2 linked regions of the Microbulbifer sp. A4B17 genome follow. Each later gene encodes a partner of the first gene's protein in a complex. Links are inferred from orthologs where the notes say so. Each region holds a gene or a part of one and is shown on either strand. Other genes may lie near its edges.

Region 1 (9,145 bases):
CCCGGTGCCAATCGCCGTACCGCCTTGAGCCAGCTGGGCAAGCCGCGACATTACCGAGCGAATCCTCTCCCGGCACGCCTCTATTTGAGCAGCCCAGCCACCCAGCTCTTGTGCCATTGTCATCGGCACAGCATCCATCAAATGCGTGCGGCCGGTTTTTATTATACTCTCGAGTTCCGTGGACTTATCGCACAAGCCAGTATGTAAATGGCGCAATGCTGGCAGCAGAGAATCGCGCACAGCGAGTAGTGCTGAGACATGAATTGCGGTAGGAATCACATCGTTACTGCTCTGACTCATATTCACGTGATCATTGGGGCTGATGGTCTGATCACTGTGCTTTTCAGCGAGGTGGGCGAGCACCTCGTTGACGTTCATATTTGAACTGGTTCCAGATCCTGTCTGGTATATATCGACGGGGAAATGAGTGGCAAAATCCTCATCGCCGAGGTTGTCGCAGGCATTGATGATTGCTGCTGCCAACGCCTTGTCCAGCAACCCCAGGTCGCGATTGGCCTCTGCGGCAGATTTCTTAATCAACACGATTGCGCGGATAAAATCCGTCGGCAGGCCGTGACCACTGACTGGAAAATTCTCCACAGCGCGCTGGGTTTGAGCCCCATACATCGCCTCTGAAGGCACCTGAACCTCGCCCAGGCTGTCCTTTTCTGTGCGGAAATTGCCACCCATCTCAGTTTCCCCTGGTGTATTTGGTACACCGATAGAAGATTATTTTGCCGTTGAGATCTTACTCAACTTCAACAGTGATTTTCTTGGACATCACAGGATTTTTATGCGGCACATGCATATAGTTTCCTAGTACCAGTTGTAGCGTATGCTTGCCCGGTGGCAAGGTAACTTGGGTTTCAGTCTGGCCGCCGCCAAAATGGATAATGTTCTTGCTCGCCGGTAACGGCTTGCTCATATCCGGCATTTCGTCCACATCAATCAACAGGTGGTGGTGGCCAGTGTTGTCCTGATTAACACCCGCTGGTGCCACACCCATGCCAGACAATCCAAACTTCACAGTAAAAGTCTGAGGCACCTTCTCGCCATCCTTTGGCGAAATAATGTAGACCTTGGCATTTTCAGGAGCCTTGCTGCTCATGTCCGTTTTACTTTCATGTTGATCAGCATGCAGCAATGGCGAAAGCATCAGAGCGCTGGCAAACAGCAGAGAACTGGTTTTAATCATGTGTATTCCTTCCTGATAGGGCGCCCAGATTGCGCCAATTCTTATAATCTGGCTTTACAGCTTATCGGCCACGGCACCTTGGTACCGTTCGGCCAAGACACTTTAACAGACCAAAGTTTCAGTTCCAGAGACTATCAAGGAATATAGTTGCGAAGAAAAAAAGAGAGGTGGGATTTGTGACAGGGCTGTCTATTTGGACCTGCCTTCCAGCTATCGGGCAGAAGGCCCGGGACAACCGGGCCCTAAAAATCAGATACTCACTCGCCCCTCTTGGGTCCACTCGCAGCGAACCTGCATATCGCCACTGCCCGGCTCGTGGTAGAGACCGGCGGACTCCCAACTGAAAGAGTGAACCCCCGAGAGCTCGGTTTCCAAATGCACAGTTGCCGAAACCCAGTACATGCTCTTCAACAGCTCTTCAAACTTCTGTATCCACAAATCCCACTCATACTCTACCGCACGGTAGGAAGCGCCAAAGTGGATAACATCGGTTTGGTACTGGGATTGCTTCACCTTAATGGTGGGAATAGCAAACATATCCCGGCACAGGAATGGCCATTCATCAGCACTGGGCAGAGCGAGCACAGCATTGCGGTTCACCCTGCGCCGATCGCTACCGCCGGAGAGGCTGTTGCTGTCTTTGATACAACCGTAAACGATGGATTCCTGATCGCCCTGAAGCATTAATTCCATTCCTTACCACAGTGCCACCGGACATCAGGTACCCAGGGCAAAACAGATCTGAGACACCAACTTTAACGGCGAAGCGACCAGAAAGCCACAAAACAAAACACGAACCCGCAAAGTGCTCAAAAGTTCGGCTATTTAGTTACTAATGGTGCCCCACCTAAAATACCAGGACTAAATTTCAAAGCCCCTTTCGCGCAGCATATCCAGAAGCGCCTCTTCATCCATAACTGTGATACCCAGCTCCTGCGCTTTGGTTAATTTAGAGCCTGCTCCGGGTCCGGCAACCAGGGTGCCGGTCTTGGCAGAAACACTTCCCGCCACCTTTGCACCCAGCCGCTGCAAGTAGTCTTTCGCTTCGCTGCGAGACAGGGTTTCCAACTTGCCAGTTAGCACCCAGGTTTGCCCCGCCAGGGGCTGATCCTGCTCGTCACTCTCTTCCGCCTGCCAATGCACACCCGCCTGCTGCAGCGCCTCTACCTCTTCTTGGGCATGAGGTTGCTGAAAAAACTCAGCAACAAAATGAGCGACCACTGGACCCACATCTTCAACTTCCTGCAAAGCCTCGACATCTGCCGACATTAACGGATTCAATTCGCCAAAGTGCCGCGCCAAATTGCGCGCTGTAGCCTCACCCACTTCTCGGATACCCAGGGCATAAAGGAATTTTGGCAGCGTGGTCTCTTTACTGCGCTCCAATGCATCGAGGAGATTCTGGGCAGACTTTTGCCCCATTCGCTCAAGCCCCGCCACCTGCTCCAGCGTCAGGTGGTAGAGCCCGGACACGGAGTGTAAAAGGCCTTCATCTACCAGTTGCTCTACCAGCTTGTCTCCCAACCCATCGATATCCATCGCCTTGCGCGAGGCAAAGTGCTTAATCGCCTGTTTGCGCTGGGCACTGCAAATCAGGCCACCGCTACAACGGACCACCGCCTCACCGGGCGTAGATTCCACCGGCGAGCCGCATACCGGGCAGAGAGAGGGAAATTCAATAGCGTGGCCGCCCGGCTTGCGCTTACTCTCTACAACAGAGACCACTTGAGGAATTACATCCCCGGCGCGGCGAATAATGACGGTATCACCCACCTGCACCCCGAGACGCTCAATCTCATCGCGATTGTGTAGAGTTGCATTGGAAACGGTGACACCACCGACAAACACCGGCTGCAGGCGAGCAACTGGCGTCACTGCGCCGGTACGCCCTACCTGGAATTCAACATCCAGCAGTTCGGTCATTTCCTCCTGGGCAGGAAACTTATAGGCCATAGCCCAGCGCGGCGCGCGGGCGACAAAACCGAGACGGCGCTGCAAGGGAATACTGTTGACCTTAAAAACAATACCGTCGATATCGTAAGCGAGGTCCTCGCGCTTCTCGCCTATTTCACGGTAGTAGTCGATGCAACCCTGGATATCTTTAGCAACGCGCATTTCCCGGTTTGTACGGAAGCCCCAGTGTCCGAGCAGCTGCAAGGTCTCAACGTGCTCCTCCGGCAGCTCACCGCCCTCTACAAGACCTGTGCCATACACACACAATTCCAGCGGTCTCTGCGCTGTTATGCGGGAGTCCAACTGACGCAAACTGCCAGCGGCAGCGTTGCGAGGATTTACAAAAAGCTTCTCACCCGCCTCGGCCGCTTTGCGATTTAATTCGGCAAAACCCGCCTTGGGCATATAGATCTCACCGCGCACCTCCAATACATTCGGGTACTTTTCAACACCGTCCGGCTGGCGCAAGCGCAGTGGAACAGACCCTACAGTACGTACATTCTGGGTAATATCCTCACCCGTCGTGCCGTCCCCTCGCGTTGCAGCTCGCTCAAGGACCCCATTACGGTACAAAAGGCTGATAGCGATACCGTCTAACTTAGGCTCACAGGCATATTCCACCGGCCCTTTACTATTGAGTCGTTCGCACACTCGGCGATCAAACTCCAACAACTCTTCATCGCTAAAGGCGTTATCCAATGACAACATCGCCACTTCATGGCGAACTTCCTGAAAAGAGGAAAGCGGCTCTGCACCTACCCTCTGGGTGGGTGAGTCCGGTGTCAGCAGCTGAGGATATTCACTTTCGAGATCCTGCAACTCGCGCAGGCGCCGGTCGTACTCAATATCCGGCAACTCAGGATCATCAAGCACATAGTATTGGTGATTCGCACGCTGGAGGATTTCATGTAATTCCTGAACACGTTCGCGCACTTGGGGGGAAATAGTTTGATGAGTCATCGGCAATTCGAGTGAATAAAAAGTAGTTAGAAAATTTTTTTCGATTTTACATGCAAATGCGGCCCGAGCTTGCGGCTAATTTCCAAAATGAAAATCAACCGGTATCTCGGGCCGCATTAAAAACAGGCAACAATTATTTAGAGATTGCTAATCAGCTTTGCGCCATAGCTAAAGCTCGGCGACGCTGGTATTCCACAACGCGCTGGCGATAATGTTCCGCCGTTTGTGCTGTAAACACACTGCGGTTTTCATCCTTCAACTCACCGCCCAGCAGTTCCGCAATTTTGTATGAAGTGGAAAGCAGCTGATCAAAGGCCTTAATTGCCTCCCCTTCTACGGGTAGAGTCAAGAACAAGCTAACGCCCGGGGTGGCAAACTCTTCCATCTGTGTCAGATCGAAAACACCAGGTACGACAATATTGGCAAGACTGAAGATAACCGCCCCATCGGCACCGCCATGTTCGTGGTAATGGAAAATATTCATTTCGCCAAAGCGCATACCGCTGGCAACCATTACCCGCAGTAAATCATTGCCCTCGAAGTAATCTCCCTCTGGCGCCATCACGTTAATGACCAGCACTTCACGAGCCGGAGCAGCTTCATCGACATTACCAGAACCTGAAGACTGGGAAGCTCGATCGGTGTGAGAGTCCTCACGTGCAACTTCACGCTCAGAGCTGCGAGCGTCATCCATCGCACTGAGACTTTCAGCCTCATCCAGCGCGGGCTCATAGCGCTGCTCCTCCCCAACTGACTCCATCAGGGTGGGGACTTGCTCTTCCAAATCGAGGATACCCTGCTCTTCCGGACTCCTCTGGGGATTGCTGCCGGCGAGCGGTTTGCGCGAGGAAATAAAGCTCTCCTGCACCTGGCGATTCACATGTAGCGCATCCTCTAGCGGACGGCGCTGAACAACGCGAGCCTGCCCGGGCAATTCGCTGTTTGCGGGCTTGGGCTCCCGCGTCTCTTGGGGTTTGCGGACCAGGGGCTCTTCCTCAGCCTTCTCTGAGACCGGGTCAGCTTCATTTTTTACTTCAGATTGCATGGCCCGCGACAGATTGCGGGAGACCTTAACTGCCGCGCGCTGCCGCATGATCGCCCGGCGTATGCCATCGACCACAACAACCAGCAGAACGACAACCAGGATTGTAACCAGCCAGTTATCCATTTTTTAGCGCCTCTCCCTTTACGCCCTTATGCAGAAGCCAGCTCGGCTGCTTCTTCCACATTCACCGACACCAGTCGGGATACACCCGGCTCGTGCATGGTAACCCCCAGCAACTGATCCGCCATCTCCATTGCGATCTTGTTGTGGGTAATATAGATGAACTGAACGTGTTCTGACATTTCTTTAACCATTCGTGCGTAACGACCAACGTTAGCATCGTCAAGGGGTGCATCCACCTCATCCAGCATACAGAAAGGTGCTGGATTCAGGCGGAAAATCGAGAATACCAAAGCGATCGCCGTCAGCGCTTTTTCTCCACCCGAGAGCAGATGGATTGTGCTGTTGCGCTTGCCCGGTGGCCGGGCCATGATCGCAATACCAGTATCGAGCAGATCTTCACCGGTAAGTTCCAGATAGGCGTTACCACCACCGAAAACTTTCGGGAAGAGTTCCTGCAGGCCCGCATTTACCTGATCAAAAGTTTCCTTGAAGCGGGTTCTCGTTTCCTTGTCGATTTTCTTAATTGCATTTTCCAGGGTCTCCAGCGCTTCCATCAGATCCCCATGCTGGCGATCCAGGTAGTTCTTGCGCTCAGATTCCTGCTTGTATTCATCGATAGCGGCGAGGTTAATCGGCCCGAGACGCGAGATACGCGCAGCTACCAATTCCAAACCTTCCTGTACCTGCTTAATCGTCAGATCGCCAGGTAACTGTTCGAGCAACTGATCAATGTCGTGCTCGCTCTCACGCAGCTGCTCTACCAATCCGTTTCGTTGCACTTCCAGAGTCTGCGCAGCGAGACGCTCCTGCTCAAGCTGGGCGCGCACCCCCTGAAGAGCCGCCTCCACTTTATGGCGCTCCTGTTCCTGCTCACGCAGGCCGGTCTCCACTTCTTCCAGCTTTTTGCGCGCATCGGCGAGTTCCGTTTCCACCTCAATACGCTCGCCGAGTTTTTCTTCCAACTCAGCCTGAAAATCCTGGGAGGGGTCCTGGGTCTCCTCCATTTGCTCCTGCAATTGCTGACGACGACTGCGCAACCTTTCCAGCTGTTCGCTCATCACCTGCAAAGTGCGCTCAAGAGACACCATTTGGGTGCGCACTGACTGCTCGCGCATAGCCAGTTCATGGGCGCGATCCTTGTCCTCCCGCGCGCGCTGGCGCACGGCATCCAAAGCTTCGCGCAATTCCTCCCGGCGTGCCATTAGCGTTTCGCGACGATCGGTATCATCGCTCATCGCTTCAACAGCTTCCTGCAGCATTAGACGAGCTTCTGACAGGGACTCCCCTTCCAGCTCCTGCTGCTCACGCACCTCATCGATTTCCTGCTCAATTCGGATACGGCGCTCATTCATCTGCTCCGCACGCGCCCGTCGGGCGGACAACTGGCTGCGCAGCTCTGCCTCGCGACGCCCGAGCTGGTCGGACTCATTGCGAGCTTGTTCGATGAAGCGCTCGAGATCGACCGTTTGCGTGCGCAGGGACTCACGTCGCTCGGCAATACTCTCTATCTGCTCCTCACACAGGGCCAACTCCTGCCCCAGGGTTTCAAGATCCTGCTTGCGCGCCAGGACCCCCGCCTCTGCATCACTGGCGCGATTCACTCGCAACCAGTTGGGGCCGAGCCAGAGCCCATCGCGAGTCACAATAGACTCATGAGCTTGCAAACTCGCGCGCCTGGACAGCGCCTCAGTCAAATCCTCTGCGGTATAAATTCCCGCCAAGATGCCAGAGAGAGAGGACGGCCCCTGAACCATATCCTGCAGCGAAGGAAGCGCTCCCTTCGCACCGCTATTTACAAAACTGTTATCAATCAGAACCGCTTGACCGCTTTCCAGTGCCGCCAATCCTTCAGCCACGGACTCGAGCTGCTCAACACATACCGCCTGCAACTGGGGACCGAGGATAGTTTCAACTGCGGTTTCCCAGCCGGGCTGGGCTTTAATCTGGTCGGCGAGCCGGGGCTTGTCAGCCAGGGCTTGCTGCTGCAGCCAATTTTCAACTGCCTTGCCCTGCCCTAAAGCAGCTTGCTGCAAGGCTTCCAGAGACGCCTGACGGCCGCGCCCGGTTTGCAACTGCAAGCGCAACTGATCGAGTTCGGTAGCCAGCTCCCGTTCCTGCACACGGAGACTATCCAGAGACTCGCGACGCTCTGCCGCTTCCTCGCGGCGCTCTTCAGCCTGCATTTCCAACTCGGCCATCTGCTCGTTCAGCTGCAGGGTCTCTTCATCGTCGTCGGAGACCTGGAGGCCGGACTGCTCCGCCAATAGTTTGTTGACCCGCTCCAGCAGCCGCTGGCCAGAAGTTTCCAAGTGCTGGATGCGGGATTGTTGCACCTCAGCTTTCTGACGGGAGCCAGAGGCACCCTGGTTAAACTGGTCCCACTCGTTCTGCCAATTGCGCATCTGCTCTTCAGATTCCAGCAGCGCCGCAGCAGATTCCTCCTCTGCTGCCAAGACCATCTCCAGGTCCGGCAGAATAATCTCAAGCTCCTCCTCAAACTGGGCCGCTTTTTCGCGATCCACTTCGAGGTTGGTCTCTGCCTCGCGATATTCTTGTTCGGTTTGCGCCAAATCGGAATGCAGGCGAGTAGAACGCTCACGAGCGTGGGCAATGCTCTGCTCCAAGCGGGCGATATCTCCACCGACGGCGTAGAAGCGCCCTTGGACTTCGTTAAAGCTGTCAGACAGCTCGTGGTACCCCACGCGCTTTTGCTCAATGCCAGTGTCACAGGTGACCTGGCGGGTAACCAGCTCTTCAACGGTGAGTTCAAGCTCACCTATTTGCTGCTGCTTGGCCTTGGACTGGTCATCCAGTTCGCGGTATTTGAGCGCCTGTAAGTTAGCCTTGTGGCTGCGCTCTTCCTCTTTAAATCGGCTGTATTTTTCCGCTGCTGCGGACTGTCGCTCCAGTCGGGACAACTGACGATCCAGCTCATCGCGGATATCCGTGAGGCGCTCAAGGTTTTCAGAAGTCCGTCTCATCCGGTTTTCGGTGTCCCGGCGGCGCTCCTTGTATTTGGAGATACCGGCGGCCTCTTCGATATAGACGCGCAGCTCTTCGGGCTTGGCTTCGATCAACTTGGAGATCATGCCCTGCTCAATAATGGCGTAGCTGCGCGGGCCCAGACCGGTACCTAAGAAGAGATCGGTTACATCGCGGCGGCGGCACTTCTCGCCATTCAGGTAATAGGTGTTCTGTGCCTCCCGGGTTACCTTGCGCTTTACGGAAATCTCCGAGAAAGAGGCATAGGCTCCAGAAAGCTTGCCCTCAGAGTTATCAAATACCAACTCAATCGAGGCCTGCCCCACGGGCTTGCGGCCACTGGAGCCGTTAAAGATAACGTCCGTCATCGAATCGCCGCGCAGGTTCTTTGCGGAAGATTCCCCCATTACCCAGCGCACCGCATCGATGGTGTTGGATTTACCACAGCCATTGGGACCCACCACCGAGTTGAGGTTTGTCGGGAAATAGACGGTGGTAGGGTCAACAAAAGACTTGAAGCCCGCTAGCTTGATGCACTTCAGACGCATGTATTTATAAACTCGATATTTTTCTCTGCCGGGCGGGACACCAAACCTTCGATTTTACTTGGTGTCGCCAGAGCATTCAGCGCTATTCTTCACAGTAATGTTCAGTCGGGATTATCAATCCGACTAAGCAGCGGTCAAGTCAAACATGACGACCGCTACCAAATGCCAACTTGTCCCAATAGAATTCATCAATATCGGGGCAATGTGAGCTTGAGGCCAATTAGACGCAAGAATGCCAGCCGGCCGCAAATAAAAATGAGGCCACAGCTTACACTGTGACCTCATTTTCGACAGTCACAGCCAGTTACAGCTGACTATCGATAGCTATTGACTGAGTCT
Region 2 (5,338 bases), 1.8 Mb from region 1 along the record:
AGTGTTGCCATTAGAGAGTCCTCACTCTCATCTTCTACTGGCAGCGATTCATCGCTGCTTTCCTCATCACGGTGAAGTTCGGTTTCTTCTTCACTCTGATCAATCTCTGTATCTGGCTCCGAGATGTCCTCGGAGTCCTCCTGCGTTATTTCCTGATAGATTTCTGCAGCAGCACTTTCCACCGGATTCTCTTCGGTAGAGGGAATCACCTCATTACTTTCAATATCCGGCTCAACAGATGCTGTTTCTTCGCCTGTCCCTGGCGCAACATCTGATGCCTCAGCGACAATTTCCTCAGCCAGAGCTTCTACCAAAGCATCATCCATATCTTCCTGCTCGGTCGTAGGAGCTTTGGTAGAGGATTCCATCTCGGAGTCTTGCTCTGACTCGGGGTCTGTCGAGGCATTACTGTCCGCCTCGGAATCTCCTTCCTCGGGAACAGGCTCTGGCGGTAAGCCTTCCTGCTCCAGGATCTGGTTCAGGCTTTCAATATCGCGAATCTCCGCCAGGGTAGGCAGGTCATCCAGAGTGCTCAAATTAAAATAATCGAGAAACTCCCGGGTTGTTGCGTAAAGAGACGGCTTTCCGGGCACATCCCGCTGCCCCACAACTTTTATCCAGCCACGCTCCAACAGTGTTTTAACAATATGCGAACTCACCGCAACACCGCGGATATCCTCAATATCGCCACGGGTTACCGGCTGTCGATAAGCGATAATGGCCAGGGTCTCCAAGGTTGCACGAGAATACCGCTGCGCCTTTTCTTCCCACAGCCGATTCACCCAGGGAGCCAGGTCTTCCGGCACCTGGAAACGCCAACCGCTCGCGACTTTCTTCAGCTCAAATCCCCGCTCAGTACAACTCTGGGCGATTTCCTCTAGCACATCTCTCAGGGTAGTCTTGGAAGGTTGCTCTTCCTCGTCCAGCAAAGACAACAGTTTTTCTTCACTGAGAGGCTGGCCAGCAGCCAACAGGGCGCCTTCGACGATTTTACGCAGTAATTCGGGGGCGATTGTCATCTTCTATTTTCTAACTCGAATACATTTCCGATGCTTTCTCAGGAGCCTCTACTGCTTCTTCTGGATCTTCAATCTGTTCAATTGATTGATCCTCCAGCTCGCTGTCAGCACCCTCTTCGCTTTCACCGCTGTGAGTAGCAGCGCGAGCGCGTACATGGATAGGGCCAAATGCTTCATTTTGCACCAGCTCCACCAGGGACTCTTTCACCAGCTCCATCACTGCCAGGAAGGTCACCACGACACCGAGGCGCCCCTCCTCAACGGTAAACAGACTGACAAAGGGCACAAACTGGCCGTGGCGGATTTTATCCAGCACCTGGGTCATACGCTCGCGAGTAGACAATTTCTCCCGCTCAACCTGGTGGCTTTCAAACATATCCGCGCGCCTCAGCACATCTGCCAGGGCGACCAGAACCTCTTTCAGGTCTATTTCAGGATCGGGACGCGTAATACTGCGATCGGGAGCCTCTGCGTTGGCCTGGTGAACATCCCGGCCAACGCGGGGGATTTCATCGAGATCCTCAGCCGCAGTTTTGAAACGCTCATACTCCTGCAAACGGCGAATCAGAGCCGCGCGGGGGTCCTCGCCCTCTTCCTCCTCCGCTTCCGGCGGTCGCGGCAATAACATGCGCGACTTTATTTCCGCCAACATAGCGGCCATGACCAGATATTCGGCGGCCAATTCAAAGCGAATTGCCGTCATCATCTCCACATACGCCATATATTGATGGGTAATATCGGCGACGTTAATTTCGAGAATATCCAGGTTTTGGCGGCGAATCAGGTATAGCAGGAGATCCAGAGGCCCTTCGAAAGCTTCCAGAACAACTTCCAGGGCATCTGGTGGAATAAAGAGATCCTGCGGGAGGTCGTTGAAGATTTCACCCTGCACCAGGGCCAGGGGGGAATCCGCATCCGAGTCCTGGCCCTGCGATTCCGCATCACCAGCCAGGGCAGAAGCCTCGTCATCGCTCGCCGCAACCTCGGCCAGCACCTGCTCCTCGACCTCTGCTAGTAACTCATCACTGGACACCCTGCCCCACCCTCAATCGTGCAAACGCGCGATTATACACGGCACCGCAGCTTTCAGCCGAGTATTTCGTCAGTTGCCCCACATCCCTGGCGAACCAGTTGAGGCTCATCGCCGGTCAGGTCCACTACAGTTGTGGGCTCCAACCCACAGAAACCGCCGTCAATAACCAATTCCACCTGATGCTCCAGAGTCTCGCGAATATCGTAAGGCTCGGTCAGGGGCTGCTCTTCGCCGGGCAAAATCAGGCTGCAACTCATCAGTGGTTCACCTAACTCTTCAATCAGGGCCAGGGCAATAGGGTTATCCGGCACACGAATACCGATGGTCTTGCGCTTCGGGTGGATCAGCCTACGCGGCACCTCGGCAGTCGCCGGCATAATAAAGGTATAGGAGCCCGGCGTATGATTCTTTAACAACCTGAACATCTGGTTGTCGACCTTGGCGTAGGTCGCCAACTCCGATAGATCACGGCACATCAGTGTGAAATTGTGCTGTTTATCCAGCTGGCGCACCGCTCTGATACGCTCAACAGCCAGTTTCTCTCCCAGTCGACAGCCTATGGCGTAAGCGGAGTCTGTGGGAAAAACAATAACGCCCCCCTGGGCGACGATCTCTGCTGCCTGAGTGATCAGGCGGCCTTGAGGATTATCCGGATGAATCTGAAAAAACTGCGCCACAAAGCCCCCCAAAAGCCTTACCGATTGAAAATACCTCACTGCCATCCACCAGGCTTAAAGCCGGACGATGGCCCCCAATTCACAAGCCGGAATCAGGGCAGCGAAACGTGACCCCGCTGTTCCCGGTGCAGAGTGTGCCACAGATTCCACACCGGCTCGACGTCTGCGGGCAACCTGACACAACCCAATTCACGCCAGGGCTGCTCCGGCTGGTGAAAATCGCTGCCAAGAGAGCAGTGCGGCATCGATTTGCCCGCCGCTTCCGCGGCCGAGAGTAACAATTTCTTTAACTCTCGGGTCTGTGTCGGGTTTTGCCGACCGCACAGCAACTCTATCGCATCCCCATTTTTTTCAAGAAAAGCTCCCAGCAGTCGCAATAACTGGGTGCGGGTCAATCCGTACTTAAGCGGGTGGGCCAATACCGCACAACCGCCGGCACTGTGAATAGTAGCGATGGTCTCACCCAACTGGGGCCACTCAACTTTCACATCTCCTACTTTGCCAGCCCCCAGGTAACGCTTAAACGCCTTACCGGTATCATCTATATGCCCAGCTTCCACCAGCCATCGTGCAAAATGGGGTCTACCCAGTACCGAGTCGCCCGCCAGGGCGCGCCCACCCTCCAAGGCACCGCTAAAGCCAAGCTTTTCTAGCTTTTCCGCGATACGCTCTGCCCGCTCCTTGCGCAACTGCTCACGCAGCTGTATGGCTTCTTGCAGAGGCCCCGATTCAGGATTGATGTTCAAACCCACAATATGTACGGGTCTGCGCCCCCAAAGACTGGAGAACTCAATACCCGCCACTACATCTACGCCCAAATAGTCACCTTCCTGCCGAGCCTCAGGCACACCATCCACCGTATCGTGGTCGGTCAGGGCGAGCATCGTCACACCCTGGGATTTCGCTCTCGACACCAGCTGCGCAGGACTTAAAATACCGTCAGACGCGGTACTGTGGCAGTGCAGATCCACCAGGTCTGTATTCAAATCGGCTGAAAGGGTCTTCAACAACAGGCTCTCACTCAGTTCGACGATGAAAAAGGTCGCCATATCCGTCTTTTTAGGAACAATCGCCCTGTGGCGCTGTCTATGCGGCACTCGGCGTTTTCAGGGATAAGGCCCGGATTAGCAGTCACCCTTGGGCGACCCGCCGGGGCCGAAGTCTGACAGCAGTTTTGTCAGCGGGGAAATTGAACTGGCAGTCAATTCGTTTTGATTCCCTCTCAGTTTCCAGCAGGCATTATCACCGGAATTGAGTATGACCGAAACGAATTCGACCACCACATCTCCCGAGAAGCCTAAAAAGGAAGGGTTTCTCAGCAATATCGCCTTCAATGTCATTATTCCGACATTGATACTGACCAAGCTTTCCGGAGATGACTGGTTGGGCCCGACCTGGGCACTGATAGTCGCCCTGGCCTTCCCGCTGGGTTATGGCCTTCGCGACCTTCTGCGACTGGGGAAGGTCAATTTTTTCTCAGCACTCGGCTTTATTGGCATCCTTCTTACCGGCGGTATCAGCCTGCTGAAACTGGACCCGCAATACATTGCGATCAAGGAAGCCGCGATCCCAGGATTGCTTGGCGTTGCAACTGCTATATCCGTATATACCCGCTGGCCCCTGGTCAAAACCCTGCTATACAACGATCAAATTCTGAATACGGCAAAAATTGCTCAGTCATTACAGGCTAATGGCAACCAGCCGGCCTTTGACCGTACACTGCGACAGACTTCATGGATCGTTGCCGGATCGTTCTTTTTTTCGTCGGCACTGAATTACATCCTTGCCAAAATGATCGTCACCAGCCTGCCGGGCACCGAGGCCTACAACACGGAGCTGGGTGAAATGACGGCCTATGGATATCTGGTTATTGCAATCCCATCAACCCTGATTCTGATGGGTGCTCTCTTTTTCCTTTTCTCCCGTATCGGCAAGCTGACCGGGTTGAAACTGGAAGAAGTGATGGTCGCGCAATAGCACTTTAAAAAACTAACAAGAGCATTAAAAACAATGTGGTACGCAATCATCAGTGAAGATGTTAGCGATAGTCTCCCTTTACGCAAAAAAGCCCGCGCCGGTCACCTGGCCCGGCTCAATCTCCTCAAAGATGAAGGTCGCCTCCTGGCCGCAGGCCCAAACCCCAGTATCGACAGCGAAGAGCCCGGTGAAGCCGGCTTTACCGGCAGCCTGGTAATCGCCGAGTTCCCTTCTCTGGAAGAGGCCAAGGCCTGGGCCGACAGCGACCCATATATCGAAGCAGGCGTCTATGCATCGGTTACAGTCAAGCCATATAAGCTTGTACTGCCCTGATAAAAACTCTAACTAAAAAGCTGCATCACAATGAAGAAATTACTGTCCGGTGTGCTCGCTGTGGCGCTGTTGAACTCAGCGCCAGCGGCACTTGCAGCGGAGACCCGCTATATTACCGACCAACTTCACGTGCCCATGCGCTCCGGCAAAGGCAATGAATTCCGGATTCTGCACCGCGGCCTGGCCAGTGGCACCGAACTGGCTCTGCTCGAAGATGCCGCCGCGGAAGGCTGGGCAAAAGTACGCACCCCCAGCGGCACTGAGGGCTGGATCAGGCGCCAATACCTGGTCAGCGAGCC

Evidence for each region. Proteins that work in one complex are often made in the same cells at the same time.
Region 2: the proteins of smc (region 1) and BTJ40_RS16015 are in contact, whole or in part, in a crystal structure (PDB 3ZGX), measured with the Bacillus subtilis proteins. The link is inferred for Microbulbifer sp. A4B17 from one-to-one orthologs.

What each region holds. Positions count from the first base shown.
Region 1 is NZ_CP029064.1:1,805,989-1,815,133, reverse strand. The notes cover bases 5,103-9,145. They hold smc (chromosome segregation protein SMC), read right to left. Parts: upstream 8,807-9,145; coding sequence 5,303-8,806; downstream 5,103-5,302. Other genes in these bases: ccmI (c-type cytochrome biogenesis protein CcmI), read right to left, coding at 9,111-9,145; zipA (cell division protein ZipA), read right to left, coding at 5,103-5,276. In the rest of the region: BTJ40_RS08250 (aspartate ammonia-lyase), read right to left, coding at 1-690; BTJ40_RS08245 (DUF4399 domain-containing protein), read right to left, coding at 749-1,195; BTJ40_RS08240 (hypothetical protein), read right to left, coding at 1,445-1,879; NAD-dependent DNA ligase LigA, read right to left, coding at 2,057-4,108; more of zipA, read right to left, coding at 4,260-5,102. UniProt on the Bacillus subtilis protein: Required for chromosome condensation and partitioning.
Region 2 is NZ_CP029064.1:3,636,307-3,641,644, forward strand. What follows is about bases 1-2,787. They hold BTJ40_RS16015 (ScpA family protein), read right to left. Parts: upstream 1,972-2,787; coding sequence 1,030-1,971; downstream 1-1,029. Other genes in these bases: scpB (SMC-Scp complex subunit ScpB), read right to left, coding at 1-1,019; BTJ40_RS16020 (L-threonylcarbamoyladenylate synthase), read right to left, coding at 2,106-2,729. In the rest of the region: BTJ40_RS16025 (PHP domain-containing protein), read right to left, coding at 2,822-3,778; BTJ40_RS16030 (VC0807 family protein), read left to right, coding at 3,987-4,706; BTJ40_RS16035 (YciI family protein), read left to right, coding at 4,740-5,039; BTJ40_RS16040 (TIGR04211 family SH3 domain-containing protein), read left to right, coding at 5,070-5,338. UniProt on the Bacillus subtilis protein: Participates in chromosomal partition during cell division. May act via the formation of a condensin-like complex containing Smc and ScpB that pull DNA away from mid-cell into both cell halves.